Regions from separate parts of the Kutzneria viridogrisea DSM 43870 genome, predicted to be linked through region 2. Evidence: riboswitches for the same ligand, from Rfam matches in the RefSeq annotation. Region 2 holds a riboswitch; each other region holds the start of a gene.
What was found. A riboswitch is a leader RNA that binds a small molecule or an ion and turns the genes downstream of it on or off. The one in region 2 is predicted to bind cobalamin.

Region 1 (6,979 bases), 2.1 Mb from region 2:
ACGATGGCGGAGAAGTCCTGGCCCCCGCCACCCTGTTCGGCGAAGCGGCGGTAGACCTGCTCGGCGAGGCTACCGAGTTCGGCGTCCACCCCGGCGGAACGCGCCGCCGAGGCCGCCAGCCCCAGGTCCTTGAGCATCAGCGCGGTGGCGAAGCCGGGCCGGTACTCGTTGTTGGCGGGACTGGTCGGCACCGGGCCGGGCACCGGGCAGTTCGTGGTCAGCGCCCAGCACTGGCCCGAGGCGGTGGAGGCCACCTCGTAGAGCGCCTGCTCGCTCAGCCCCAGCTTCTCCGCGAGCACGAAGGCCTCGCTCACCGCGATCATCGACACGCCGAGGATCATGTTGTTGCAGATCTTCGCGGCCTGCCCGGCGCCTGGCTGTCCACAGTGGACGACCTTGCGCCCCATGGCGGACAGCACCGGCTCCGCCAGCGCGAAGTCCTCCTCCCGCGCGCCGACCATGAAGGTCAGCGTGGCGGCGGTGGCGCCGACCACCCCGCCGGAGACCGGGGCGTCGGCCGCGCGGTGGCCCGCCCGGACCGCGGCCTGGTGCGCGGCCCGCGCGTCGGTCACGTCGATGGTCGAGCAGTCGACGAACAGGGTGCCGGGTTTGGCGTGTGCCAGCACGGACTCGTAGCAGTCCAGCACGTGCCTGCCGCTGGGCAGCATGGTGATCACGACCTCGGCATCGCGCACGGCCTGCACCGGGTCGGTCGCGGTGCCCAGTCCGGGCAGCACGTCGTAGCCGGTGACCTCGTGGCCCGCCGCGGCCAGGTTGGCGGCCATCGGGCCACCCATGTTGCCCAGCCCCAGGAATCCGATCCTCACCGCTGCTCCCCCAGTCCCAGTTCGGCCGCCCCCAGCACGGCGAAGTACCGGTCCACGTCGGTGACCTGCTCCAGGGTCGACGGGGCCCACTTCGGGTCACGGTCCTTGTCCACGACCTGCGCCCGGATGCCCTCGACCAGGTCGGCGGAGTCCAGGCAGGCGGTGGACACCCGGTACTCCTGGTCGAGCACCGCCCCGAGGCCGGGCAGCGCCCTGGCCTGGCGCAACGACCGCAGGGTGACCTTCAACGCCGTGGGCGACTTGCCGCTGATCGACTCGGCGGCCTCCTTCGCCGCGGGCTCACCCAGCTCGTGCAACCGGCTCAGGATCTCCTCGACCGTGTCGGCCGAGTAGCAGGCGTCGATCCACTCGCGCTGCTCGGCCAGCTCACTGGCGGGCGCGTCCACCGCGTGCTCGGCCACGGCCTGCTCGGGTCCCTTGAGCGCCAAGGACTCCAGGAAGGCGGGCAGCCGCCCGCTGGGTACGAAGTGGTCGGCGAGTCCACAGTGGATCGCATCGGCACCGGTGGCCACGCTCGCGGTCAGCCCCAGGTGCGTGCCCAGTTCGCCCGGGGCACGCGAGAGCAGGTAGGTGCCGCCCACGTCGGGCACGAAGCCGATGCCCACCTCGGGCATGGCCAGCTTGGTCCGCTCGGTGACCACGCGCACCGAGCCGTGCGCCGACACGCCGACCCCTCCGCCCATCACGATCCCGTCCATGATCGCGACGTAGGGCTTGGCGTAGTTCGCGATGTGGTGGTTGAGCAGGTACTCGTCCCGCCAGAACGCCAGCGAGGCCCGGTTCCCGGACACGGAGTCGGCGTGGATGGACCGGATGTCCCCGCCCGCGCACAGCCCGCGCTCGCCCACGCCGGTGATCAGCACGGCGCGCACCTCGTCCTCGGCCGCCCACTCCCCCAGCGCCACGTCGATCTGCTGCACCATGGCGTGGGTCAGCGCGTTGATGGCCTTCGGCCGGTTCAGCACGATCCGGCCCAGCCCGCTGTCCCTGCGCAGCAACACGTCCTCGGTGTCCATCACGCCGCTCCCGTCAACCCGCGTGACACGATCACGCGCATGATCTCGTTGGTGCCCTCGAGGATCTGGTGCACCCGCAGGTCCCGCACCAGCTTCTCGATGCCGTACTCGGCCAGGTAACCGTAACCGCCGTGCAGTTGCAGCGCCCGGTTGGCCACCGCGAACCCGGTGTCGGTGGCGAACCGCTTGGCCATGGCGCACAATTCCACCGCGCGCGGGTCCCCGGAGTCCAGGGCCGTTGCCGCCCGCCACAACAGGGTCCTGGCCGCCTCCAGCTCGGTGTCCATGTCCGCCAACTGGAACCTCAGGGCCTGCGAGCGGATCAGGTTGGTGCCAAAGGCCTTGCGGGTCTCCAGGTAGGCGATCGCCTGGCGCAGTGCGGCCTGGCCGCCGCCCAGGGAGCAGGCCCCGATGTTGAGCCGCCCGCCGTTGAGCCCGCGCATGGCGATCTTGAACCCGTCGCCCTCCGCGCCCAGCCGGTTGGCCACCGGGACCCGGACGCCATCGAAGATCACCTGCCGGGTGGGCTGGGCGTTCCAGCCCATCTTCTTCTCGTTGGGGCCGAAGGACAATCCCGGCGAGCCCTTCTCCACGACGAGCGCCGAGACGCCGCGCGCCCCGTTGCCCGAGGTGCGCACCATGACCACGTACACCTCGGAGGTACCCGCCCCGGAGATGAACTGCTTGACCCCGTCGACCACGTAGTGGTCCCCGTCACGCACCGCCCGGGTGCGCAGAGCGGCGGCATCCGAACCGGCCTCGGGCTCGGTCAGGCAGTAACTGCCCAGGGACTGCATGGAGCACAGGTTGGGCACCCAGCGGGCGCGCTGCGCGTCGTTGCCGAAGGTGTCGACCATCCAGGCGACCATGTTGTGGATGGACAGGTAGCCCGCGATGGACGGGCAGCCCGTGGCCAGCGCCTCGAAGATCAGCGCGGCGTCCATCCTGGACAGTCCGCTGCCGCCGAGGTCCTCGCGCACGTAGACCCCGCCCATGCCCAGTTCGGCGGCCTTGCGCAGCACGTCGACCGGGAAGTGCTTGTCCTGGTCCCACTGCACGGCGTTGGGCGCCAAGTGCTCCTGGGCGAACTCCGCGGCGGTGGCCGCGATGGCCCGTTGGTCCTCGCTGAGGGTGAACACCGGGCTCACGCCATCGTCGGGATAACGAAGCTGGCACCCTGCCTGGTGCCCGCTGGCCAGCGCGTGGTGACCGTCTTGGTCTTGGTGTAGAACCGGATCGAGTCCGGTCCGTGCTGGTTGAGGTCGCCGAACCCGGACCGCTTCCAGCCGCCGAAGGTGTGGTAGGCAACGGGAACCGGGATCGGCACGTTGACGCCGATCATGCCGGTGTCCACCCGCCGGGTGAAGTCCCGCGCGGTGTCCCCGTCCCTGGTGAAGATCGCCACCCCGTTGCCGTACTCGTGCTCGGTGGGCAGCCGCAGCGCCTGCTCGTAGTCGCCGGCGCGCACGATGGACAGCACCGGGCCGAAGATCTCCTCGCGGTAGATCCTCATGTCCGTACCGACGTTGTCGAACAGACTGCCGCCGAGGAAGAATCCCTTCTCGTGTCCGGGCAACACGAAGTCGCGGCCGTCCACCACCAGTGCGGCGCCTTCGTCCACACCGGACTGGATGTACTCGCGGACCCGGTCCACGGCCTGACGGGTGACCAGCGGCCCGTAGTCGGCGGTCTCGTCCTGGGAGGTGCCGATCTTCAGCGCCCGCACGCGCGGGATCAGCTTGTCCAGCAAGGCTTCCGCGGTCTGCTCGCCGACCGGCACGGCCACCGAGATCGCCATGCAGCGCTCACCGGCCGAGCCGTAGCCCGCGCCGATCAGGGCGTCCACGGCCTGGTCCAGGTCCGCGTCCGGCATGATGATCATGTGGTTCTTGGCCCCGCCGAAGCACTGCGCGCGCTTGCCGTGCGCCGCGGCGGTCGAGTAGATGTACTGCGCGATCTCGGAGGAGCCGACAAAGCCCACTGCCCGCACACGGGAATCGGTGAGCAGCGTGTCCACGGCCTCCTTGCCGCCGTTGACCACGTTGAACACGCCCGGCGGCAGACCAGCCTCCAGGAACAGCTCGGCCAGCCGCAGCGGCACGGAGGGGTCGCGCTCGGAAGGCTTGAGCACGAAGGCGTTGCCGCAGGCGATCGCGGGGGCGGCCTTCCACAGCGGGATCATCGCGGGGAAGTTGAACGGGGTGATGCCCGCGACCACGCCCAGCGGCTGGCGCAGGGAGTGCACGTCGATGCCGGTGCCCGCGCCGTCGGTGAACTCACCCTTGAGCAGGTGCGGAATGCCCGCGGCGAACTCCACGACCTCGAGCCCGCGCTGGATGTCCCCGCGCGCGTCGGGCACGGTCTTGCCGTGCTCGCTGGCCAGCAGCCTGGCCAGCGGGTCCATCTCGCGCTGCACCAGGTCCAGGAAGCGCAGCAGCACGCGCGCGCGGCGCTGCGGGTTCCAGGCGGCCCACTCCTGCTGAGCCCGCTCGGCGTCGGCGATGGCCGCCTCGGTCTCGGCCCGGTCGGCCAGCGGCACCCGCGCCTGGACCTGACCGGTGTTGGGGTCCCACACGTCACCGAAGGCACCAGAGCTGCCCGGAATGTGCTTGCCACCAACGAAGTGCGTCAATTCGCGCATGACTGCCATGCGTGTCTTCTCCATCCTCGTGGACAACACGTGACGGCCACGGCCGGTGTCTGACTCCCGGGGCTGCACCCGGTCACAGTGGCGGGACCGCGCTGGACTCGCACCAGCTTCCCTGCACCGCGGCTCGATTTCGGACCATAGAGTAGGACGTCCGACTATGTCGATGCCGACTGTCGGAACCCTGAGGAGATCCCGGTCACCCCGCGCCGACACACCGCCATCTTGGGTTGCGCACGAGAGCCCACCCCTACATGTAGTATCTGCCGCGTCGATGGTTCGCCGGGCGCTCAACCCGGCGAGGCAAGAGGGAACCCGGTGCGAATCCGGGACTGCCCCGCAGCGGTGAGTGGGAACGACCGCCGTCAGACAGCACTGGGCGTGAGCCTGGGAAGCGACGGCCAGTAGGTCCGGGTACGCCCGGCCGCCCACGAGTCCGAAGACCTGCCATCGGTGTGCGCGCCACCGGCGCGCACGTCCGGTGTCCCGAGGGAGGGCAGCGTGCACAGGTCGCGGCCGCGCCGCGCACTGACGCCGCACCCGCTGGAGACCGGGCCTTTGGTCGGATCGAGCGAGGAGACCGGCGTGACCCAGTTACCACCCACGGGCTGAGCCCGGCTCCCCGCACTCCCCCACTTCACCGGTGGCCGCCGTCCTGGCCACCGGGCGTACACACCTGCCCTGAACAACCTGGAGCTCCCTCATGTCCGTGCAGTCCGAGGCGGGCGGCCGACTGGCCGCCGCCGGCGACACACCCTCGACGGTGCACGTCATCCGCCGCAACGGCGACGTGTCCGCCTTCGACCCCGCCAAGATCTCCACCGCGCTGGCCAAGGCCTGGCTCGCCGTGGAGGGCGCCGAGGCGGGCGCCTCCTCCCGGGTCCGCGAGGTGGTCGCCGAGCTGACCGGCCAGGTCGAGCTGGCACTGATGCGCCACGCCGGGCCCGAGCGCCCGCTGCACATCGAGCAGATCCAGGACCAGGTGGAGCTGGCACTGATGCGCGACGGGCACCACAAGGTGGCCCGCGCCTACGTGCTGTACCGCGAGGAGCACGCCAAGGCCCGCGAGGTGGAGCCGCAGGCGGCGCCGAGCCGCCCGGCGATCTCGGTGCGCCGCCCCGACGGCACGGTCGAGCCGCTGGACGCCGGCCGCCTGGAGCTGGTGATCACCGAGGCCTGCGCCGGACTGGAGGCGGTCTCGGCGGCGGCCGTGCTGACCGAGACCCGGCGCAACCTCTACGACGGCATCACCGCCGAGGAGCTGACCCTCGCGCCGGTGATGGCCGCGCGCACGATGGTCGAGAACGACCCGAACTACTCGCTGGTCAGCGCCCGGCTGCTGCTGGACAAGGCGCGGGCCGAGGCGCTGAGCTACCTCGCCGGCCAGGCGCGCACCGCCAGCCACGCGGAGATGACCGGGCTGTACCCGGGCTACTTCGCCGAGTTCGTGGCCAAGGGCATCGAACTGGGCCAGTTGGAGCCCGAGCTGGGCACCTTCGACCTGGCCCGGCTGGGCGCCGCCCTGCTGCCCGACGGGGACCTGCGGTTCCAGTTCCTGGGCCTGCAAACCCTGTACGACCGCTACCTGCTGCACCACGCGGGCACCCGCTACGAGCTGCCGCAGGCGTTCTTCATGCGGGTGGCCATGGGCCTGGCGCTGCGCGAGGACGACCGGGACGCGCGCGCGATCGAGTTCTACACCCTGTTGTCCAGCTTCGACTTCATGTGCTCCACGCCGACGCTGTTCAACTCGGGCACGACCCGCCCACAGCTGTCCTCCTGCTTCCTGACCACCGTGGACGACGACCTCACCAGCATCTTCCACGGCATCAGCAACAACGCCCTGCTCTCCAAGTACGCGGGCGGGCTGGGCAACGACTGGACCCCGGTGCGCGGCATCGGCGCGCACATCAAGGGCACCAATGGGTCCTCGCAGGGCGTCGTGCCCTTCCTGAAGATCGCCAACGACACGGCGGTCGCGGTGAATCAGGGAGGAAAACGGAAGGGCGCGGTCTGCGCCTACCTGGAGACCTGGCACGTGGACATCGAGGAGTTCCTCGATCTGCGCAAGAACACCGGTGACGACCGGCGGCGCACCCACGACATGAACACCGCGAACTGGGTGCCCGACGAGTTCCTGCGCCGGGTGCGGGCCGACGGCCAGTGGACCCTGTTCTCCCCCGACGAGGTGCCCGAGCTGCACGACAGCTACGGCAACGTCTTCGCGCAGCGCTACCGCGAGTACGAGGCCGCCGCCGACCGCGGTGAGATCAAGGTGTACCGCAGGGTCAAGGCCAAGGACCTGTGGCGGCGCATGCTGACCATGCTGTTCGAGACCGGCCACCCGTGGATCACCTTCAAGGACCCGTGCAACCTGCGTTCCCCGCAGCAGCACTCGGGTGTGGTGCACTCCTCCAACCTGTGCACCGAGATCACCCTGAACACCACGGTCGATGAGGTCGCGGTCT
Region 2 (6,979 bases):
CGCTCTGGGCGTGGTGTCCGTGGGCTGGCTCGTGCTCGGCCGGTTCCGGCTCGGCGGGGGACGTGTCGCCGCGGTGCTCGGGCTCGTCACGGTGCTGCTCGCACCCGGCGTGTGGTGTGTCGCCACGGCGATCGGGCCGTCCCAGGCGTTGATGGGCGCCAGCAACCCCACGGCGGGGCCGTTCGTGGTGCCGCCGTACTTCGTGCAGCAGTACGGGGAGCAGGCCGTGCCGTCGATCCGCGCGACCTTGCAGGGGCTCAGCGGGAACGCCGCGACCGAGGTGCACCTGAGCAACGCGGAGACCGAGGTGCTCGACTACGCCGCGACGCACTCGCGGACCCCGATCACGCTGGCGGTCGAGGGCGGCGCGGTGACCGCGGGCGACTACCTGGTCGCCGCGGACGAGACCGTCGTGGTGCTGGGCGGGTTCGAGGGGGTCGACCCGGCGCCCGACGCCACCGGGCTGTCCGGGTGGGTGCGGTCCGGCCGGGTGCGGTTCGTGCTGACGAGCACGGCCACCGAGCCCGGCAAGATCGACGTGCGGGACCTGTCCACGGTGTTCGCGGCGCTGGGCGGGCCGACCGAGGCCGCGCGGATCGAGTGGGTGCACCGCAACTGCGTGCGGGTGCCCTGGATCGTCGAGCAGGGGCGCGGCCTGTACGACTGCGATCCTGACAGCAGGTGACAGCTTCTCGGTGCAGGATGGCCTGGTGACCACCGAAGTCAGCCGCGAACAGGTGCTCTGGTACCGGACCAGGCAGCAGGGCCTGCTGCGGGAGAGCGAGCACCCCGAGGTGCTGGAGCTGGGCTTGCAGGACTCCCCTGCCGGGGTCGCGCGGCTGGCGCTGGCCGCGCGCACCACCGGCGAGGCCGACCTGAGCGGGTTCGACCTGGCCTGGACCCTGCGTGGGGCGCCCTACTTCCACCGGCCCGGCGAGCTGGCGCGGCTGGCCGCCGAGCTGTGGCCGTGGAGCGAGGCCGACGCGCAGGCCCGGCTGCTCTGGCCGAGGTCGCGGACCAGCACCGGCGGGCTCACCCCGTTGGCGACCTACCGGCTGCTGGCCGAGTCGCTGCGCTCGATCGTGGTCGGGCCGATGACCAAGGGGGCCGCCAGCGCCGCGCTGACCAAGCTGGTGCCGCCGGAGCAGACCCGCTGGTGCCCCGGCTGCAAGTCCCAGCACGTGTACGAGCAGCCGTTCCGGCTCGCCGCGCTGCCCGCCGGGCTGGGCATCGAACCGGGTGAGTCCCCGCTGACCCTTGTGCACGCGCACAACGCGAAGGGCGTGCCCGAGCAGTCCGCGGGGGCCGAGCGCCTGATGCGCGCCTACCTGCGCTTCCTGGGACCGGCGACGCCGACCGAGGTGGCCAAGTGGCTGGACACCTCCGCCGCCGAGGTGCGCGGCCGCTGGCCGCAGGGGTTGGCGGAGGTCAGGGTGGACGGCCGCAAGTGCTGGCTGCCCAGCGACCGCCTCGACGACCTGGTCTCGGCGCAGCCCCCGGAGCTGGTCCGCCTGCTGCCCACCTCCGACCCGTTCCTCCAGGCGCGCGACCGGGCCGTTGTGCTGCCGCACAAGGAGCAGCAGAAGACCCTGTGGACGATCCTGGGCAGCCCGGGCGCCGTGCTGGTCGACGGGGAGGTGCTCGGCGTGTGGCGGGCCAAGCTCGGCCGGAAGGACCGCCTGGACGTCACGATCACGCAGTTCGGGGAGCTGGACCCGCCCGCGCGGGAGGCGGCGCGGGCCGAGGCCGAGCGGGTGGCGGGAGTTCGCGGGGTGCCTTCGGTCAGCGTCTCGTTCAGCTGAGACGACAATGCGCGGTATGCGCGCGAGCCGTCTGCTGTCCACCCTGCTGCTGTTGCAGACCCGGGGCCGGATGACCGCGCAGGAACTGGCGGACGAGCTGGAGGTCTCGGTGCGCACGGTGTACCGGGACGTCGAGTCGCTGTCGGCGGCCGGGGTTCCGGTGTACGCCGACCGCGGGCCGACCGGCGGCTACCAGCTGCTGGACGGCTACCGGACCAGGTTGACCGGGCTGACCTCGGACGAGGCCGACTCGCTGTTCCTGGCGGGTATGCCGGGACCGGCCGCCGAGCTGGGCCTGGGCACGGTGGTGGCCACGGCCGAGCTCAAGCTGCTGGCGGCGCTGCCCGCGGAGCTGCGCAGCAGGGCGAGCCGGATCAGGGAGCGGTTCCACCTGGACGCCCCGGGCTGGCTGCGCGAGGCCGACCAGGCCCCGCACCTGGCCGAGATCGCCGAGGCGGTGTGGAACCAGCGCGTGCTGGAGCTGCGCTACCGCAGGTGGGCCAAGCCCCGCGAGGTGACCCGCCGGGTCCGCCCGCTGGGCGTCGTGCTCAAGGCGGGCACCTGGTACCTGGTGGCGCTGGCCGACGAGGACCTGCGCACCTACCGGGTGTCCAACGTGCTGGCGGTGCAGACCCTGGACGAGCGGTTCGACCGGCCCGCGGACTTCGACCTGCCGGGCTACTGGCAGGAGTGGGCGGAGCAGTTCGAGGCCAGGATGCGCGGGCAGCAGGCGGTGATCCGGGTCTCGCCGGAGGCCATGGGCTGGCTGCGGGCCCTGCTGGGCACGTTCGCCGCGGACGCCGTGCGGGCCAGCGCCGGGGAGCCGGGGCCGGACGGCTGGGTGCGCGCGGTGCTGCCGATCGAGTCGGTCCGGCACGCCCACGTGGAGCTGCTCAAGTTCGGCGGCATGGTGGAGGTGCTCGAACCCGCCGAGCTGCGCGAGCTCATGGTCAGGACCGCGGGTGAGCTGGCCGCGCTCTACGAGGGATCGCGGCGGATCCTGCCCTCGTAGCGCTGCTCCAGCTCGCGGTTGTGCGCGTCGCCCTCGGGCACGTTGGCGGACAGGTAGACCGGCGGGGTCTGGCCCGCCGCCAGGATCAGCGCCGCCGCATCGGCCAGCATCATCTGCGCCGCCATCGCCGCGGTGATCGAGGAGATGGCGCAGACCGCCCCGCCGGTGGGCAGCGGCAGCAGGGTGTCGCCCATCGGGCCGCAGTTGTCGATCACCACGTCGGCCAGGTCGTGCAGGTGCTTGCCGGAGGGGTGCCGGGAGGCCACCGCCGTGGCGTGGTCCAGGGAGGTGAACGCGATCAGCCCGTGCCCGCGCCGCTTGACCAGGCTGGCCATCTCCACGGTGGAGCCGTTGCCCCCGGAGTTGGAGGCGATCACGAACAGGTCCCCGTCCTGGACCGGGGCCAGCTCGTAGATCCGGTGCGCGATGGCCGGGTCCCGCTCCACGTACTTGTCCAGTGCGCCCGCCGGGGTGTCCCCGTAGGTCACCACGTCCCGCAGCGACAGCTTGTTCGTGGGGATCAGCCCGCCCGCGCGCCCGGCGATCTCCATGACCAGGCCCTGCGAGTGACCGGTACCGAAGGCGTGCACCACCCCGCCGCCCAGCACGCACTGGGCCACCAGCCCGGCCGCCGCCGCGATCGGCTCGCGCTGGGTGCGGACCAGCCGGTCGATCACCTCGTGCGCCGCCGCGAGGAACCCGTCCTGGTTGACTGCCATCCGCACGCACCCCATCGCCGTTGACGGTTTACCGGTGATCTTGCCGTCACGTTACCGATAAACAGTGCTGGGCGGGAGTCCGCAGCTCAGGCGTACAGCAACGCGTTCACGGCGGCCGTGGCCAGTGCCGCCCCACCGCGCTCGCCCCGGTTGGTCAGCGCGGGCACCCCGCTCTCGCGCAGCGCCCGCTTGGCCTCGACCGCGCCGACGAACCCGGCGGGCAGGGCGATGACCAGCGCCGGGCGCAGCGCCCCCGAGGCGCACAGCCCGGCCAGCTCGTTGACGGCCGCGAAGTCCTGGCCCAGCGCGAACACCGCGCCCTGCGCGTACTGCCCGGCCAGTGCCCCGATGCCGCCCTCGGTCTCGGCCGCGATGTGCGCGGGGCGGCTGGTGACGCCCGCCGCGACCATGCGCACATCGGTGATCAGCGGCACACCTGAGGTCAGCGCGCGCCTGCCCGACTCCAGCGCCCGCTCGTCCACGAGCAGGTCCCCCGCCCAGCTCGGATCCGCGGTGGTGTGCACGAGCCGCTCCACAACCGCCCTGGACAGGACTGGCAAACCGGACGTGTCGACCCGGGATCGCAGGATCCGGTACGACTCCTGCTCGATCGGATGCCGAACCCGTGCCACCGCAACTCCCTCTCTCCGACAGCCCGCGACCACCGTAGTCGGCGGTATGACCAGCGCCGAACGTCGGTTAACCTGCTCCGCGAGCGTGGTGACGGGAAGCCGGTGCGAATCCGGCGCGGTCCCGCCACTGTGACCGGGGAGCCGCCCCCCACGAGGCAGCCACTGGGACCCGAAGGGTCCCGGGAAGGCAGGGGGACGGCGCCGATCCGGGAGCCAGGAGACCGGCCACGCGAGAGGGACACGCGTCGCACGGAGGATGTGATGGCTGCTCGCAGGGCTGGTTCGCGCGCGCGGACCAGGGCGAGGTCGCGGTGATCTCCTTTGTCGGAGCCGGACCGGGCGCGGCCGACCTGATGACCTTCCGCGGCGCGGCCCGGCTGGCCCGCGCCGAGGTCGTGGTGTGGGCCTCCTCGTTGATCCCGGCCGAGGTCCTGGAGCACGCCAACCCGAGTGCGGAGCGGCACGACTCGGCGGGCATGACCCTGGAGGACGTGCTCGCCGTGTACGCCAGGCATCCCGAGGCCGCGATCGTGCGCCTGCACAGCGGGGACACCAGCGTGTACGGGGCGATCGGCGAGCAGATCGCGTGGTGCCGCAGCACCGGCCGCGAGTACGAGATCGTGCCCGGGGTGGGCTCGCTCAGCGCAGCCGCCGCCGCGATCGGCCGGGAGCTGACCGCCCCGGGCGTGGCGCAGAGCATCGTGCAGACCCGGTTGGCCGGGGGCAGGACGGCCGCGTCCATGCCGGCGGGCGAGTCGGTGGCCGCCTTCGCCGGGCACCGCACGACCATGGCCGTGTACCTGTCCGCCCAGCGCCCCGCACAACTCCAGGCCGAACTGCTGGCCGAGGGGCGCGGCTACGCCCCCGGGACCCCGGCCGTCGTGGTGGCCAAGGCGAGCTGGCCGGACGAGCGGGTCATCACCACCACCGTGGGCGGCCTGGCCGAGGACCTGGCCGCCTCGGGCATCCGCACGGCGGCACTGGTCCTGGTCGGCGACGCGCTGGGCGAGATCGAGCCGCAGCGGACCAGGCTGTACGACCCGCGGTACTCGCACGGTTGTCGTCGGCGGTCCACCGAGGGCAGCACCGAGGGCCGCGCCATCCCGGTCGAGAAGCGGAGGCTGCCGTGACGGGCCTGCTCACGGTGGTCGGACTCGGTCCCGGCGCCGCCGAACACCGCACCCCCGCCGCGGCCCAGGCCGTGCGCGAGGCCGAGGTCGTGCTCGGCTACTCCGCCTACATCGACGCCTGCGCCGACCTGCTCGGCGCCGGGCAGACCGTGCTGCGCGGGCGGATGACCGAGGAGTCGCGCCGCGCGGAGCAGGCCGTGGCCCTGGCGGCGGCCGGGCACCGCGTCGCGCTGGTGTCCTCCGGGGACGCCGGGGTGTACGGCATGGCCACGCTGGCGCTGAGCACCGCCGCCGAACTGCCCGTGGCGCGGCGCCCCGAGGTGCGCGTGCTGCCCGGGGTCACCGCGGCCCTGGCCTCCTCCGCGCTGGTCGGGGCCCCGCTGGCGCACGACTTCGCCTGCCTGACCCTGTCCAGCCTGCTCACCCCGTGGGAGGAGGTCGAGCGCAGACTGCGCGCGGTGGCCGCCGCCGACCTGGCGCTCGCCCTGTACAACCCGCGCTCGGCGGGGCGGACCTGGCAGCTCGACCGGGCACGTGAGGTGCTGTTGGAGCACCGCGGGCCCGGCACGCAGGTCGCGCTGGTCACCGACGCGGCCCGCCCCGAGCAGCACGTGCGGCTGACCACCCTGGGCGAGCTGGACAGCTCGGTGGTGGGCATGACCACCACGGTGCTGGTCGGCGCCTCGGCCACGCGCCGGCTCGGCGACTGGCTGGTCACCCCGCGGGCGGCCGGGGCGTGACGGTTCACCTGGTCGGCGCCGGACCCGGCGATCCCGGCCTGCTGACCTGCCGTGCCGCCGAACTGCTCGGCAGCGCCGAGGTCGTGGTCTACGACCGGCCCTCAATGGCCGACATCCTGGCGCTGGCCGGTACCGGGGACAAACGCTGCGTTGGCAAGTCCGGCAGCCGACCCGCCTGGCCGCAGGCCGAGGTCAACCAACTGCTGGTGGACCTGGGCCGGGCGGGCCGCGAGGTGGTGCGGCTCAAGGCGGGCGATCCGTTCGTGGTGTCGCGGGGCGGCGAGGAGGCACTGGCCCTGGCCGGGGCGGGCGTGCCGTTCGAGGTGGTGCCCGGCATCTCGGCGGCGATCGCGGCGCCCGCGCTGGCGGGTATCCCGGTGATGGTCCGCCAGATCGCCACGACCCTCACCGTGGTCGCGGGCAACGAGGACCCCGAGTACCGCCAGCGCATCGACTGGTCGGCGGTGGCCGCGGTGGGCGGCACGGTGGTGGTGCTCACCGGCCGGTCCGCGCTGCGCGGCATCGCCGAGGAACTGCTGGCCGCGGGCATGGCGGCGGACACGCCGGTCACCGCGGTGAGCGCGGCCAGCCGGGCGCACCAGCGCCGGGTCACCGGCACGCTCGCCGCACTGCCCGACCCGAGGATGCGCCCGCCGGTGACCTTCGTCATCGGCGCGGTCGCCGCACTGGACCTGCTGGAGGGCAGCGATGCACATCCCTGACGGATTCGTGAACGCGCCGGTGTCGGTGGCCGGTGCGGTGGTCGCGGTCGGCGGGCTGGCGGTGTGCAGCGGGAGGCTCGGCAGCTCGATCCGGGACCGGGACATCCCCCTCGCCGGGCTGGCTGCGGCCTTCTTCCTGGTGCTGGAGGCGCCGATCTTCCCGATCGGCGTGGGCACCGGCGGTCACCTGCTGGGCGGCACGCTCGCGGTGGCGCTGCTCGG
Region 3 (6,979 bases), 2.9 Mb from region 2:
GGACTCGCAGGTGACCTGGACGAGGATCCTGGACGCCCTCGACGCCCTGCTGCGGAACTGGCCCGCACCGGCGGAGCCGGACCACGCGAACACTTCGACCAACAGGTAGAGCGATGCACAGCAAGCACGACTGGATCACCACGCCCGTCACCGCGGACCTCCTGCGCGGCGCCATCGAGGTGGAGCGCACCGAGCACGGCGTGCTGCCGCACCGGCTGCCCGCCTGGGCCCGCGCCCAGTACTCCGACGGGCAACTGGCCATGGCCGAGTCCCAGCCCTCCGGGGTACGGCTGGTCTTCCGCACCAGGGCCACCGCCGTCGAACTGGACGCGCGGCCCACCAAGCGGGCCTACGTGGGCGTCCCACCCCTCCCGGACGGCCTGTACGACCTACTCGTCGACGGCCGCCTGGTCGGCCAGGGCAGCGTTCCGGGCGGAAACACGCTGACCATCGACATGGCCACCGGGACCGCCGAGCACCAGCCCGGCACGGCCGGCACCCTGCGCTTCACCGGCCTGCCCGAGGGCGTCAAGGACCTCGAGATCTGGCTGCCGCACAACGAGACCACCGAACTCCTCGCCCTGCGCACCGACTCGCCCGTCGAGCCCGCACCGGACCGGGGCCGCCGGGTGTGGCTCCACCACGGCAGCTCGATCAGCCACGGCTCCAACGCCGCCAGCCCCACCACCATCTGGCCCGCGCTCGCCGCCTCGCTCGGCGGCGTGGAACTGGTCAACCTCGGCATGGGCGGCAGCGCCCTGCTCGACCCGTTCACCGCCCGCACCATGCGCGACACCCCCGCCGACCTGATCAGCGTCAAGATCGGCATCAACCTGGTCAACGCCGACCTGATGCGCCTGCGCGCCTTCATCCCCGCCGTGCACGGCTTCCTTGACACCATCCGCGAAGGCCACCCCAGCACGCCGCTGCTGGTCGTCTCGCCCATCCTGTGCCCCATCCACGAGGACACGCCGGGTCCCAGCGCCCCGGACTTCAGCACCGGCCAACTGCGGTTCCGGGCCACGGGCGATCCGGCGGACCGTGCGAGCGGGAAACTGACCCTGGGCGTCATCCGGGACGAACTGGCCCGGATCGTCGCGCAGCGGGCCGCCCAGGATCCGAACCTGCACTACCTGGACGGCCGCGCGCTCTACGGTGAGTCGGACTCCACCGAGTTGCCGCTGCCCGACGACCTCCACCCGGACGCCGCCACCCACCGCCGCATCGGCGAGCGCTTCGCCAAGCTGGCCTTCACCGCCAACGGCGCCTTCGTGGGCCTCGGCGCCTGAAACCTGGTTGGTGGGCCCGACCAGCTACTGGTGGCCGATCCCCTGGCCGAACCGCGTGGTCCAGCGCTGTTCCACCCCGGCGATCCGCCAGTAGGCGATGGCCACCGCCCACACCGCGACGAACAGGCCCACGATGACGAACCCGACGTTGTTGAGGTCCAGGTCGGCGATCCAGCCCGTGACCGGGTCGGTGAGGCCGAGCTTGTCCCGCAGCAGGCCGATCAGCTCGATGCTGCCGATCAGCAGGGCGACGGCCACCGACAGGCCGGTGATCACGATGTTGTAGTAGACCTTGCGCACCGGGTTGGCGAAGGCCCACTGGTAGGCGAAGTTCATGAACGTGCCGTCCAGCGTGTCCAGCAGGGTCATGCCCGCGGCGAACAGCAGCGGCAGCACCACGATCACGTACCACGGCAGCCCGCTGGCGGCCCCGCTGCCCGCCAGCACCAACAGCGTGACCTCGGTCGCGGTGTCGAAGCCGATCCCGAACAGCAGCCCAACCGGGTACATCTGGCCCGGCCGGCTGATCGAGCGGGTGACCCGGCCCAGGAAGCGGTTGAACAGCCCGCGCTCGTTGAGCCTGGCCTCCAGTTCGGCCTCGTCGAAGCGGTCGTGGCGCATCGAGCGCCAGACCCGCACGATGCCCACCAGCGCCACCAGGTTCAGCGCGCCGATCAGGTACAGGAACAGCCCGGACACGCTGGTGCCGATCAGCCCGAGGACCTGGTGGGTGCTGGAGTCCTCGTCGGTGAGCGTGCCGACCACGCGGGTGCCGACCGCGATCAGCACCGCGAGTACCAGCACCACCGTCGAGTGGCCGAGGGCGAACCAGAACCCGACCGACACGGGCTTCTTGCCGTCGGCCATCAGCTTGCGGGTGGTGTTGTCGATGGCGGCGATGTGGTCGGCGTCGAAGGCGTGCCGCAGCCCGAGGGTGTAGGCGGTGACGCCCAACCCGATGCCGAACACCTGGGTGCCCACCGCGTAGTGGCCGGGGATGACGGCGAGCAGCAGCATCCCCCAAGCCACCACGTGCAGCAGGGCGATCACGGCGAACACCCCGCCGATGCGCACCCAGTCCCGCCGGGTGCCCAGCATCGGGGTGCGGGCGGGAGCGCGGTCAGTCGCGGACATGCCGACCGCCTCCCGTTCCGGGACGGGTGGCGGCGAGCGGGGGCTGGCGCACGGCTCTCTCCTCGTGAGCGTGGGGAGAGGTCCGGTGACCGGTCGCGACCGTGAGCCCGCCCGAGCGACTCCGGACCTCGCGCGCGCCGGGCGGCACACGCACCGGTGGCAGGTCTTCGGACTCGCGGGCACCCGCCGGATCACTCCGGCGGTCCTACTGGCCGTCGCTTCCCAGGCCGTGCGGCCCAGTGCTCGATGACGGCGGTCGTTCCCACTCACCGCTGCGGGGCAGTCCCGGTCTCACACCGGGTTCCCTGTTGCCTCACCAGCTCGCGGGGAACTGGTGAACCACTGGCGGAGGCAGCCTAGCTGCCAACCAGTGGCAGTTGACAGGCCGCGGGTCAGAACGGCCTGGCCGTAGCGGCGGCCGGGGGCTGTGCCCGAGCCGGGTTCGGCCCGGGCACAGCGCTGGTCAGCTGTTGGCGGCCATCTGCTCGCGCAGGCTGCGCGGGCGCATGTCGGTCCACACCTCGTCCACGTAGCTCATGCACTCCTGCTTGCTGCCCTGCTTGCCCACTGCTCGCCACCCGGCGGGCACCTCGTTGTCCAGCGGCCACAGCGAGTACTGCTCCTCGTCGTTGACCAGCACCTGGTAGCTGATGTCGTCTCGCACTGTCGTCACCTTTCTTGTTGAGGCAGAAACCCGGCCAGTGGTGTGGCTTCGGCCTGTCGGGGGAATCGGCGCAGCGTCCTGTTCGCCGTAGCCAGCACGGCCAGCAGCGCGATGCCCCCGGTACACACCAGCACGGCGACCTCCCCGCCAGCCAGTTCCACGAGCAGACCGCCCACCGCGGGTCCGGCCGTGCTGGCGATGCCCGCGACGACGCTCATCACCCCAGCTGTGCGGCCCCGGAGTTCGTCGGGGGTGAGCAGCAACTGGTAGGTCATGATCGTCGTGTTGGCGGTCGGGGTGAGCAGGGACATGCCGCAGAACAGGGCACCGAGCAGGTAGCCGTTGTGCAGCACGAGGGCCAGCGGGGTGAGCGCGACCAGCGCCCAGAACACGCTGATGATCGACAGGTACGGGCTGAGCACCTTGAGCAGCCAGGGAGCGAGCAGGGCGCCCAGCATGCCCCCGACCCCGAGCACGGAGGCCATCAGCCCGATCTCGAACTCCGGCACCCCGCGCTGCCGGGCCAGGGCGACCACGACCAGGTAGTAGGCGTAGAAGAAGAAGTTCAGGCTGACCGCGCACAGGGCGATCACGCGGAGCAGCGGCTGCCGCACCAGCCAGCGCAGGCCCGCCGCGATCTCCAGGTGCAGCTCGCGCAGGGGCGCGCGGGCACGCTCCTGCTTCGGCATCTTCAGGAACAGCAGGCCGACGAAGGCCAGGGTGTGCGTCACGGCGTCCAGTGCGAACGGCAGCCACGCGCGGATTCCGTACAACACACCGCCGAGCGCGTTGCCCGTCATCTGGCCGAAGTACCCGCGCGCCGAGTTCAGCGCGACGGCCTGCCCCAACTGCTCGGCGGGCACCACCCTGGGCAGGCTCGCCTCCTCCGCGGGTTCGAACAGGGCACGGCAGGTCCCCATCACCGCGGCGACCCCGGCCATCAGCGGCACGTCGGCCACGCCCAGCCACAGCGCCACGACCAGCGCCGCGACGGCCACGGCCTGCGCCGCCTCGCAGCACAGCATCAGCCGCTTGCGGTCCCAGCGGTCGGCCAGCGCCCCCGCGGGCAGACCGGCCAGCAACTGGGCCGCCGAGTCGATGCCCATCACCAGGCCAGCCGCCACCGGGGACTGGGTCACCGCCAGCACCAGCAACGGGAAAGCCAGCACCGAGGCGCTGAACCCCAGCTCGGCCAGCGCCTGGCTGCCCCACAGCACCTGGTAGTTGCGGTTGCGCGAGAGCGGGATCATCGGGCACCGCCCCGGCAGTCACCGGCGATGTGCCGCAGCGCGGTGGCGAAGTCGGCGGCGACGGCCTCGATGGTGGCCTCGTCGAACAGGTCGGGCTGGTAGTACCAGGCGAAGCCGAGCCGTCCGCCGGTCACCCCGCCGACCACCTCCACCGGGTGCGAGCCCCGGTCGGCCGGGTCCTGGTCCTGACCGAGGGATCCCAGCGAGGCCCGGTACAGCCCGTCGAGCTCCTGGTCCCCGGTCGCGTCCCACTGCCCGAGGTAGTTGAACGCCAGCCGGGGGCCGGTACGGGTCAGCCGTTCCCGTACCTGTGGGGCACCGAGGTAGCGCAGCGCGCCGAACCCGAACCCGTTACCAGGTGTGGCGCGGAGTTGCCTGCGCACCGACTTGACCAGTCCCCGCCACTCCCCCGCAGTCACGTCGAGGGCGACCGGGAACACGGTGGTGAACCAGCCCACGGTCCGGGACAGGTCGATGTCGTCGAGGATGTCCTCGCGCCCGTGTCCTTCCAGGTCGATGCTGATCCGGTCGCGCCCGGTCCACCGTGTCAGTGCCCAGGCGAGCGCGGCGAGCAGCACGTCGTTCACCCGCGTGCGGTAGACCGTGGGCGCCCTGCGCAGCAGCGTGTCCGTGTCCTCGGCGTCGAGTTCGACCGAGACCGCCCGGGACGCCACGCCCCGGACCGGCACGTCGCGATCCAGTGGCAGGGCGCCGTCATCGAGTGCGGCGGCCCAGTGTTCGACCTCGCCGTCCAGTGCGCCGCTCACGGCGTACACGCCACTGCGCCGCGCCCACTCCCGGAACGAGGTGGACTTGGCGCCGAGGTCGATCCGCTCGCCACCCGCCGCCTGCCGGTAGCCGGTGTCGAGGTCCTCCACCAGGATCCGCCACGAGACCCCGTCCACAACCAGGTGGTGGGCCACCAGCAACAGGTGCGACCGCAAGTCCGCGCCGAGGTCGAACAGCACCGCCTTGAGCAGTGGACCCCGCCCCAGGTCGAAGCCCGCGTGCACCTCGTCGGCGATCTTCCGCATCGCGGTCGACCGCTCGCGTTCGTCCAGTGTGGACAGATCGTGCACTTCGAGTAGTTCCACCGGCTCGATCGCGGCGTTGTGCTGACGCCACTGACCGTCGACCTGCTCGAACCGCATGCGCAGCGCGTCGTGCTGGACCACCAGGGCCTGCAACGCATCCCGCAGCGCGGGCACGTTCAGCGGGTCGGCCAGCTCCAGCAGGTTGGCTTGGTTGAAGTGGTGCGGGTTGACCGTGTACGCCTCGAACAGCCAGTGCTGGATCGGGGTCAGCGGGACTTCGCCGACGACGACCTGGTTGTTCACCGCCGAGGTCTGCGCCGACGTGACGGCCGGGGCCAGCGCGGCGATCGTCTGGTGCAGGAAGATGCTCTTGGAGGTCAGTCCGAGTCCGGTCTGTCGGCACCTGGCCACGACCTGGATGCTCAGGATGGAGTCGCCGCCCAGCTCGAAGAAGTTGTCCTCCACGCCGACACGATCGACCCCCAGCACCTCGGCCCACACCTCCGCCAACCGCCGCTCGATCTCATCGCGCGGCGCAACGTATTCGTGTTCAGCACCAGTGAACTCAGGCTCAGGCAACGCCTTACGGTCAAGCTTGCCGTTGGCGTTCAAAGGCATTTCACCAACCGTCACGAACACCGCAGGCACCATGTACTCCGGCAACCGGTCTCGCAACCAGTCACGCACATCGGTCGAGCCCACCACGTAGGCCACCAGCCGCTTGTGACCGTTGTCCTCACGAGCGATCACCACCGCGTCGCACACTTCCGGGTGCTGCCGCAGCACCGCTTCCACCTCACCAGGCTCGATCCGGAAACCACGGATCTTCACCTGCTCATCGACCCGACCCAGATACTCCAACACACCATCAGCCGTCCAACGAACCCGATCACCAGTCGCATACATCCGCGACCCCACACCACCAAACGGATCAGCGACAAAACGATCAGCCGTCAACCCCGCACGCCCCAGATAACCCCGCGCGACCTGACCACCAGCCAAGTACAACTCACCGACCACACCCACCGGCACCGGACGCAAGCCCGCATCCAACACATACGCCCGCACATTCGGCACCGGACGACCCACCAGCGGCCGATCACCCCGAACCGGCCACCACAACGCATCCACCGTGCACTCAGTCGGACCATAGAAGTTATACACCGCAACATCCTTGGCGGCAGCCAAGGTCGCCCACAACGACTCCGGCAGCGCCTCACCACCCAACATCAACACCTTCGGCCGCCACTCACCGGCCAACAACCCGGCCGCCACCAACTGCGCCGCGAACGACGGAGTCAAATCCAGGAAATCAATCCGGTTCGCCGACACATACGACACCAACGCCTCAGGATCACGACGGATCTCATCATCAACCACATGCAACTCATGACCAGCAGCCATCAACACCGGACCCTCCAACGAGGTGTCAAACGAAAACACCGCCGTCACCGCAACCCGCGCCCGCCCCGGCAAATCCCGCACAAACCCCACGCGATGACCCCACAACAGGTTCACCAAACTCTGATGCTCAACCACCACCCCCTTCGGCAACCCCGTCGAACCAGACGTGTAAATCACATACGCCGAACTCGACGGACCGATACG
Region 4 (6,979 bases), 3.8 Mb from region 2:
GGATGTCGAACTCGGCCTGCTTGAACGGCGGGGCGACCTTGTTCTTCACGACCTTGACACGGGTCCGGTTGCCCACCGCGTCCCCGCTGTCCTTCAGGGTCTCGATGCGGCGCACGTCCAGCCGGACCGAGGCGTAGAACTTCAGCGCCTTGCCACCGGTCGTGGTCTCCGGCGAGCCGAACATGACGCCGATCTTCTCGCGCAGCTGGTTGATGAAGATGGCGGTCGTGCCGGAGTTGTTCAGGGCGCTGGTCATCTTGCGCAGGGCCTGGCTCATCAGGCGGGCCTGCAGACCCACGTGGTTGTCGCCCATCTCGCCCTCGATCTCGGCGCGGGGCACCAGGGCGGCCACCGAGTCGATCACCAGGATGTCCAGCGCGCCCGAGCGCACCAGCATGTCGGCGATCTCCAGGGCCTGCTCACCGGTGTCCGGCTGGGAGACCAGCAGCGCGTCGGTGTCCACCCCGAGCGCCTTGGCGTAGTCGGGGTCCAGCGCGTGCTCGGCGTCGACGAAGGCGGCGATGCCGCCCGCGCGCTGGGCGTTGGCCACCGCGTGCAGGGCGACCGTGGTCTTACCGGAGGACTCCGGGCCGTACACCTCGATGATGCGGCCGCGGGGCAGGCCGCCGATGCCCAGCGCGACGTCGAGCGCGATGGAGCCGGTCGGGATCACCTTGATCGGCTCGCGGCGCTCCTCGCCGAGGCGCATCACCGAGCCCTTGCCGAAGTTCTTGTCGATCTGGGCCAGGGCCAGTTCGAGTGCCTTGTCCTTGTCCGGTGCTGCTGGTGCCATGGGAAGTCCACCTCGGTTGTCTGTCTGGCCGGCCCTGGGAGGAGCTGGTGCCCCGGCCGCCGTGGGTTGTCGGGACCGACGCTACGGGGAGGGTCTGACAAGTGGCGGCGAGCCGAGGGGCCCCAGGCTAGCCGAACACCTGTTCGAGTGCGAAACCGACACGCCGCACCCGGGTTCAGCGGCGCTCGGCGGGCACGTCGAAGGCGTCACAGACGGCCTGCCACACCCTCTTGGCGTCCAGCCCGGCCTCCAGCGCCTCGTCGGCGGTGCGGCCGCCCAGCGCGGCGAACACGTGGTCGCGCGCGAGCATCTCGGACCTGACCTCGCCGAACTCCTCAGCCATGCGGCGGCGGAACACAGTCATGCGCATCGTGACCGAGCCTACGCCGAGAGCAATTTGCGAAAAAGTTGGGCCCAGGGTCTTCCCCTCACGCCCACAAGCGCTATTCTTGTCTTGGGCCCGTGATCCCCCCGACGCTAAGGCAGTCGAAAGTCACGGCAGAAGCGCCGTAGTCGACCCCCAGGGCTGCGGCGCTTCTCTATGTCTGCGACATGACCAGCCCCGGTGATAACACCACCACGCTCCGCGTGAGGGCTGCGGCGCTTCTCTATGTCTGCGGCCAGTCATAACACCACCACGCTCCGCATACGACCTGCGGCGCTTCCCTATGCCCTGGACACGGCCACAACGCGTTTCCCTTCCGTGACCAATTCATGATCGATTCGGACGGTGCGCCCGTGACCAGCCACGACACCCGGGCCCGATTCCCGTGATTGACCATTGGCCAGGGATTCGCCCACATCGTGGACGCCCGTTCGACCGCGCAATAGCGATTCCGGGATGGCCACCGCCGCGCGATGTCACCCATCGCGCTCGGGAGGTCACTGTGCAGTTCGGCCCGTTCACCCCCATCCGGGTTTCGACGCGTTCGGCAGCGGCCCCCGTCGGCGGGAACTGCCCGGCGCGGTGTGGGCCTAACCTGATCCCCATGCGGGATCAGACGATCGGGGACTGGCTGGACCAGCTGGCTTCCCGGGCTCCCGCGCCCGGTGGGGGCGCGGTGGCCGCGATGCACACGGCGATGGCGGCCGGGCTCGTCGAGATGGTGTGCAACCTGACCATCGGCAAGCCCAGGTACGCCGAACACGAGCCCACGATGCTCGGTGCGCTACGAGAGGCGGGCCAGTGCCGTGCCGAGGCGGTGGAGCTGGCCGAACGGGACGCGGCGGCGTTCACCGCGGTCACCACGGCCTACAGACTGCCCAAGGAGGACGAGCGGGACAGGGCGGTGCGCGGGGAGCGCATCCAGCAGGCGCTGCGTGCGGCCGCCGAAGTACCGCTACGCACCGCCGAGGTGGCCGAGCGGGTGCTGGAACTGGCCGGGAGGATCAGGCGGGGTGCCAACGTGAACGTGCTTTCCGACGTGGACGTGGCCGAGCACTCCGCGCGGGCGGCGCTGGCCTCGGCCGTGGTCAACGTGGAGGTCAACCTGGCCGCGATGACCGACCAGGCGGCACGGGCCGAGCTGGCCGCCGAGGTGTCGCGGATCGGGCGGGTGCTGGAAGGGGTGCGGGCATGACGCTGATCGACGGGCGGAGCGTGGCAGCCGCGATCCGGACCCAGGTCGCCGAGGACGCGGCCGAGCTGCGGGCGGCGGGGACCACGCCGACCCTGGCGATCCTGGTGCCCACCGATGACGAGGCCACGGCCTGGTACGTGCGCTCCATCGTGCGCACGGCCGAGAAGGTGGGCGTCTCGGTGCGGGTCGTGGAGCGCTCGCAGGACGTGGGCGGGGCGCTGCGCGAGCTGTCCGCCGACCCCGAGGTGCACGGCATCATCTGCCAGACCCCGCTGCCCGAGGGCATGACCCTGGACGAGGTGGGGCTGCACATCGACGTGCGCAAGGACGTGGACGGGGCGAACCCGACCAGCGTGGGGCGGCTCGCGGTGGGCCTGCCCGCCTTCGCCCCGGCCACCGCGCAGGCCGTGGTGGAGCTGCTGCGCGCGCACGGCACCCCGCTGGCGAGCGCGGACGTGGTGGTGGTCGGCCGCAGCACCGTGGTGGGCAAGCCCGCCGCCCTGCTGCTGCTCGCGGAGAACGCGACGGTCACCGTGTGCCACTCGCACACGAAGGAACTGGCCGCGCAGACCAGCCGGGCGGACGTGCTGGTCGCCTGCGTGGGGCGGCCGGAGATGCTGGGCGCCGAGCACGTGCGGCCGGGGGCCGTGGTGATCGACGTGGGCACGAACCCGACCGCCGACGGCGGCCTGGTCGGGGACGTGCAGACCGCGGCGGTGGAGCCGATCGCCAGCGCGGTGACCCCGGTGCCCGGCGGGGTGGGGCCGGTGACCACGGCGCTGCTGCTGCGCAACGTGATCGCGGCGGCCGGTCAGTGAGTGCGTGCGGCCCCACCGGCTGGTGGGGCCGCACCCACCGGGTGCTACACCGGCTGGGCCGTGAGCTGGGACTCGGTGCGCAGCTTGCGCTGCACGAGCGCACCGAACAGCAGGCCGATGGTCGCCCACATGACCAGCTGCGTGCCCAGCGAGACGACCCGGAAGTTCCACAGCAGTGCCGCCGGGAACTCCTTGGGCACCTCGTTGATGGCGGGCAGCAGCAGCTGCACCACCGCGACCGCCACCACGAAGGCCAGCACCGCGACCAGCGCGGCGTTCCAGGTGCCAAGGCCGGGCAGCAGCCTGCGGCCCAGGTAGGTCGCGGCCACCGCCAACCCGATGGACAGCACCACCATCAGGAAGTACGCGCCGGTGCGCTCCCCGATGGTGTCCGGATTGCCCACCGAGGGCGGGTTGGCGGGGTACTTCAGGAACGGGACCACGAACGCCGACAGGTAACCGGCCAGGGCCAGCAGCAGCGAGGTGGACCTGGCGCTGATCCGGCCGAGCCGCCCGTAGGCGATGGCGAAGGCCAGCGCGAACAGGCCACCGAAGGCGATGGCGTAGAGCAGCACGCCGGTGGCCAGGCCCAGCGTGCTCTGCACGCCCCGGCTGACCAGCTCCGGCTCGGCCGCCTCACCGGCAGCGGCCGCCTCGGCGGACTCGAAGTCGATGGCCGAACCGACCAGGGGCTCACCCAGCAGCCAGGTGAACACCAGTGCGAGCACACCGGCCGCGAGACCGGCGAGCATGCCCCGCACCAGAAGGGTTCTCATCATGGTTGTGCGCTCCCCCGGCTCAGTGGCAGGGGAAGCCGAGCAGGTGCCTGCCGTCGTGCACGAACTCGTGCACGTAGTGGCCGGAGACCAGCGAGGTGGCGCCCTGCTCGGCGCCGACGAAGTAGAGCAGGACAACGGCGAGCACCCCGATGAACACTGCCCAGGGCAGCACTTCGCGGAGTGGGATCCGGACGGGGATGGGAATGGCGATCGGTGAGGGTGAGGCGATGCTCACGGGAACCTCCTTGGGCTTGCGCGACCCACTAGTTGGTGCTCACGACGACGGAGTGTCTGACTCACGGCCACCTCGGCTGAGGTGGACCGCACACAGTGGCGCGACCGTGCCGGGATCTCACCGGCTTACTCCGTTACGTCGATCGAGCGGACCGTAGTCAGCGTGTGAAGCCAGTGTCAATCAGCCGACCAGGTTGGGAGAGCATGGTCACCATGAACCGGATCTTCCTGATCAGCCACGGGGCCACCGAAGCGGTCCGTGAGGCACGCTTCGCCGATGACGAATCCCTCTGCGGGACAACGGATCCACTGGAAACGCCGTCCCGTGTGGACGAGGTGCGGTGCGGGCCCGAACGCCGTTGTCTCGAAACGGCAACGGTTCTCGGTCTCACCCCGGTGACCGACCCCGGGTTGTCGGATCTGGACTGCGGCTCGTGGCGGGGGCGCGCGCTGGCGGAGGTGCAGGAACAGGACCCCGCCGGGCTGATGGCGTGGCTGTCCGATCCGGACGCGGACGCGCACGGCGGCGAGACGGTGCGGCAACTGCTGGCCAGGGTCGGCTCCTGGCTGGACTGCTTGCCGGACAGGGGAAGGATAGTCGCGATCACCTCGCCCTCGGTGGTCCGCGCCGCGATTGTGCACTGCGTGCAAGCTCCTCCCGCCTCGTTCTGGCGCTTCGACGTGGCCCCGCTGACGCTGACCCACCTCTACGGCGGACCGGGGCGGTGGACCCTGCGCGAGACCGGCCACCCGCTGCCCCCTGCTCGCACGGCCCCACCCTCGTAGGCGGCGAGCAGGGCGCCCTCTCGATGAGGATCGGATCCCAACGACAGCAAGGAGTTCCGCCCGCCGTCAGCCCGCACCCGTTGGAGCGGAACGACTCGGGACTACCAGGCGCTGGTCATCGCCCAGGCCTCGGTGGGCAGCAGGCGCGCCTCCCCGCCGGTGGCGAACGCGGTGACACCGGTGGACTGCGTGTAGCGCGGATAGACCCGCGCGGTGAGTGACCTGCCGTCCCCGGTGAACACCTCGATCGAGGACCGGTCGGTCAGCACGCGCAGGTTCAGCCGCCCCTGCGCGTCGGGCGCCGAGGTCACGTGCGACACCGAACCCTGGCCGTAACCGGAATTCCTCGTGTCGAGGACGAGTTGCCGGGTGGCGGGCTCATAACTGAGGATCACTCGCTCCGCGCTGCTGGCGAACAGGGTGAGCCCGAGCGTGGTGGCGCTGGACCGGCTGAGGTCGAAGCCGGTCCGGAGGTCCAGCGAGGCGCCGTCGGCGATCGGCACCGGCGCGGCGGTGGGCACCGCGGTCCCGCCGCGCCGCGCGAGCTGTGTGCCGTGCAGGCGGTCGAGCTGGCTGACGGGTGCCGAACCCAGGGTGCCGTCCGGTCGCACCGACAGCTGCCGGGTGATCGTCTCGGCCTGGGACCAGCCGTCCAGCCGGTTGGGGTCGAACGCGTCCCCGTTGTTCATCCACCCCACCAGCAGCGGGCGGCCGGAGGAGTCGGTGAACGCCTGTGCCGCGTAGAAGTTCGGGCCGCTGTCCAACTGCCCGGACGCGGTGGGGGTGAAGGTGGAACCGGTGAAGTCGCCGAGGAAGTAGTGCTCGCCGCCGTTGGTGGAGACCAGCAGCGCCCAGCGGCCGTCGACCTGGATCAGGTTGGGGCACTCCCACATCCCGCCGGTGGAGCCGTCGCCACTGAGCAGCACGCCCCGGTAGGTCCACGCCCGCAGATCCGGCGAGGAGTACAGCAGCACCTTGCCCGCGCCGCCGTGCCCGGAGCCGAGGACCATCTTCCACAGCCCGTCGTGCGGGTCCCGGAACACCTTCGGGTCGCGGAACCCCGCCTCGGCCTCGGCGGGCGGGCCGGGGATGACTGGGTTGCCCGCGCCGGGGGTGAAGGTGGTGCCGTCGGTGCTCGTGGCGGACCAGACCTGTTCGCGGATCGCGCCCGGGTGCGCCGCGGTGTCGGTGTAGTGGGTGTAGAACAGCCGCAGCGCGCCGTTGTCCGCCACCGCGCTGCCGGACCACTCCCCGGTGGTGTCGGACGGACCGGCCGGCGCGGGCGGGGTGAGCGCGACCGGGGCGTTGGTCCAGTGCACGGAGTCCGGGGACTGGGCGTGTGCCCAGTGCATCGGCCCCCAGAACGGGCTGGCCGGGTTGAACTGCGCGAAGAGCTGGTAGGTGCCCCGCCACTGGATCAGGCCGACCGGGTCGTTGATCCAGCCCTGGTACGGCGTGTAGTGGTACTGCGGGCGCAGCGGGTCCACCGCGTAGCGCGCGGCCGCCGGACCCTCGGTCGGGCCTGGCTGGTTGGCGGAGCCGAGCCGGACGGAGGTCAGGCCGTTGCCCGCGTCCCCGACCGCGCTGGTGCGCACGTCGTCCAGGTTGAGGTGCCCCCACTGGCCGGTGGCCTCGTCCACCACCTCCAGGTACACGGCCTGCCCTCGCACCTCGCTGGTGTCCCAGGTGATCCGGGCGAGTTGCTCGCTGTTGTAACCGGTCTGCCGGTCCAGCACCGCGCCGTCGGCGGCCCGCACCAGGGCGACGTGGAGGTGCTGCGGATCGTAACCCCCGGCGATGAGGAAGCTGAGGTGGTCGGTGGCGGTGAACACCGAGGACCGGGCGATGCCGGTGGCGGTGTCCTGGTGGGCGAGGTAGCCGGACAGGAAGCAGGTGCCGTGCTGGTCGTAGGTGCCGCCCCACCACGTGGTCGCGGAGGACACGGTGAACGCGGAGCCGGTGAGCGTCCAGCCGCCGGTGTCACAGGTT

Region 1: linked by a shared signal. The riboswitch ahead of KALB_RS16295 (CoA-acylating methylmalonate-semialdehyde dehydrogenase) and the one ahead of KALB_RS07200 (cobalt-precorrin-4/precorrin-4 C(11)-methyltransferase) in region 2 are both predicted to bind cobalamin.
Region 3: linked by a shared signal. The riboswitch ahead of nicT (Nickel transporter NicT) and the one ahead of KALB_RS07200 (cobalt-precorrin-4/precorrin-4 C(11)-methyltransferase) in region 2 are both predicted to bind cobalamin.
Region 4: linked by a shared signal. The riboswitch ahead of KALB_RS32975 (CbtB domain-containing protein) and the one ahead of KALB_RS07200 (cobalt-precorrin-4/precorrin-4 C(11)-methyltransferase) in region 2 are both predicted to bind cobalamin.

The regions. Positions count from the first base shown of each region.
Region 1 is NZ_CP007155.1:3,628,254-3,635,232, reverse strand. It holds gene mmsB (3-hydroxyisobutyrate dehydrogenase) at 1-827, opposite strand, end outside; gene KALB_RS16305 (enoyl-CoA hydratase/isomerase family protein) at 824-1,864, opposite strand; gene KALB_RS16300 (acyl-CoA dehydrogenase family protein) at 1,864-3,003, opposite strand; gene KALB_RS16295 (CoA-acylating methylmalonate-semialdehyde dehydrogenase) at 3,009-4,505, opposite strand; cobalamin riboswitch at 4,539-4,669, opposite strand; cobalamin riboswitch at 4,770-4,977, shown strand; gene KALB_RS16290 (ribonucleoside-diphosphate reductase subunit alpha) at 5,215-6,979, shown strand, end outside.
Region 2 is NZ_CP007155.1:1,545,870-1,552,848, reverse strand. It holds gene KALB_RS07225 (glycosyltransferase family 39 protein) at 1-685, shown strand, start outside; gene KALB_RS07220 (DNA glycosylase AlkZ-like family protein) at 711-1,802, shown strand; gene KALB_RS07215 (helix-turn-helix transcriptional regulator) at 1,819-2,814, shown strand; gene KALB_RS07210 (sugar isomerase domain-containing protein) at 2,781-3,533, opposite strand; gene KALB_RS07205 (precorrin-8X methylmutase) at 3,620-4,165, opposite strand; cobalamin riboswitch at 4,235-4,409, shown strand; gene KALB_RS07200 (cobalt-precorrin-4/precorrin-4 C(11)-methyltransferase) at 4,477-5,295, shown strand; gene cobJ (precorrin-3B C(17)-methyltransferase) at 5,292-6,035, shown strand; gene cobA (uroporphyrinogen-III C-methyltransferase) at 6,032-6,757, shown strand; gene KALB_RS07185 (energy-coupling factor ABC transporter permease) at 6,744-6,979, shown strand, end outside.
Region 3 is NZ_CP007155.1:4,428,419-4,435,397, reverse strand. It holds gene KALB_RS19510 (TetR/AcrR family transcriptional regulator) at 1-109, shown strand, start outside; gene KALB_RS19505 (GDSL-type esterase/lipase family protein) at 114-1,289, shown strand; gene nicT (Nickel transporter NicT) at 1,314-2,423, opposite strand; cobalamin riboswitch at 2,565-2,782, opposite strand; gene KALB_RS19495 (MbtH family protein) at 2,887-3,087, opposite strand; gene KALB_RS19490 (MFS transporter) at 3,093-4,337, opposite strand; gene KALB_RS19485 (non-ribosomal peptide synthase/polyketide synthase) at 4,334-6,979, opposite strand, start outside.
Region 4 is NZ_CP007155.1:7,621,551-7,628,529, forward strand. It holds gene recA (recombinase RecA) at 1-793, opposite strand, end outside; gene KALB_RS32955 (DUF3046 domain-containing protein) at 969-1,163, opposite strand; gene KALB_RS32960 (cyclodeaminase/cyclohydrolase family protein) at 1,783-2,373, shown strand; gene KALB_RS32965 (bifunctional 5,10-methylenetetrahydrofolate dehydrogenase/5,10-methenyltetrahydrofolate cyclohydrolase) at 2,370-3,191, shown strand; gene KALB_RS32970 (CbtA family protein) at 3,236-3,970, opposite strand; gene KALB_RS32975 (CbtB domain-containing protein) at 3,990-4,205, opposite strand; cobalamin riboswitch at 4,235-4,376, opposite strand; gene KALB_RS32980 (histidine phosphatase family protein) at 4,418-4,990, shown strand; gene KALB_RS32985 (glycoside hydrolase family 32 protein) at 5,092-6,979, opposite strand, start outside.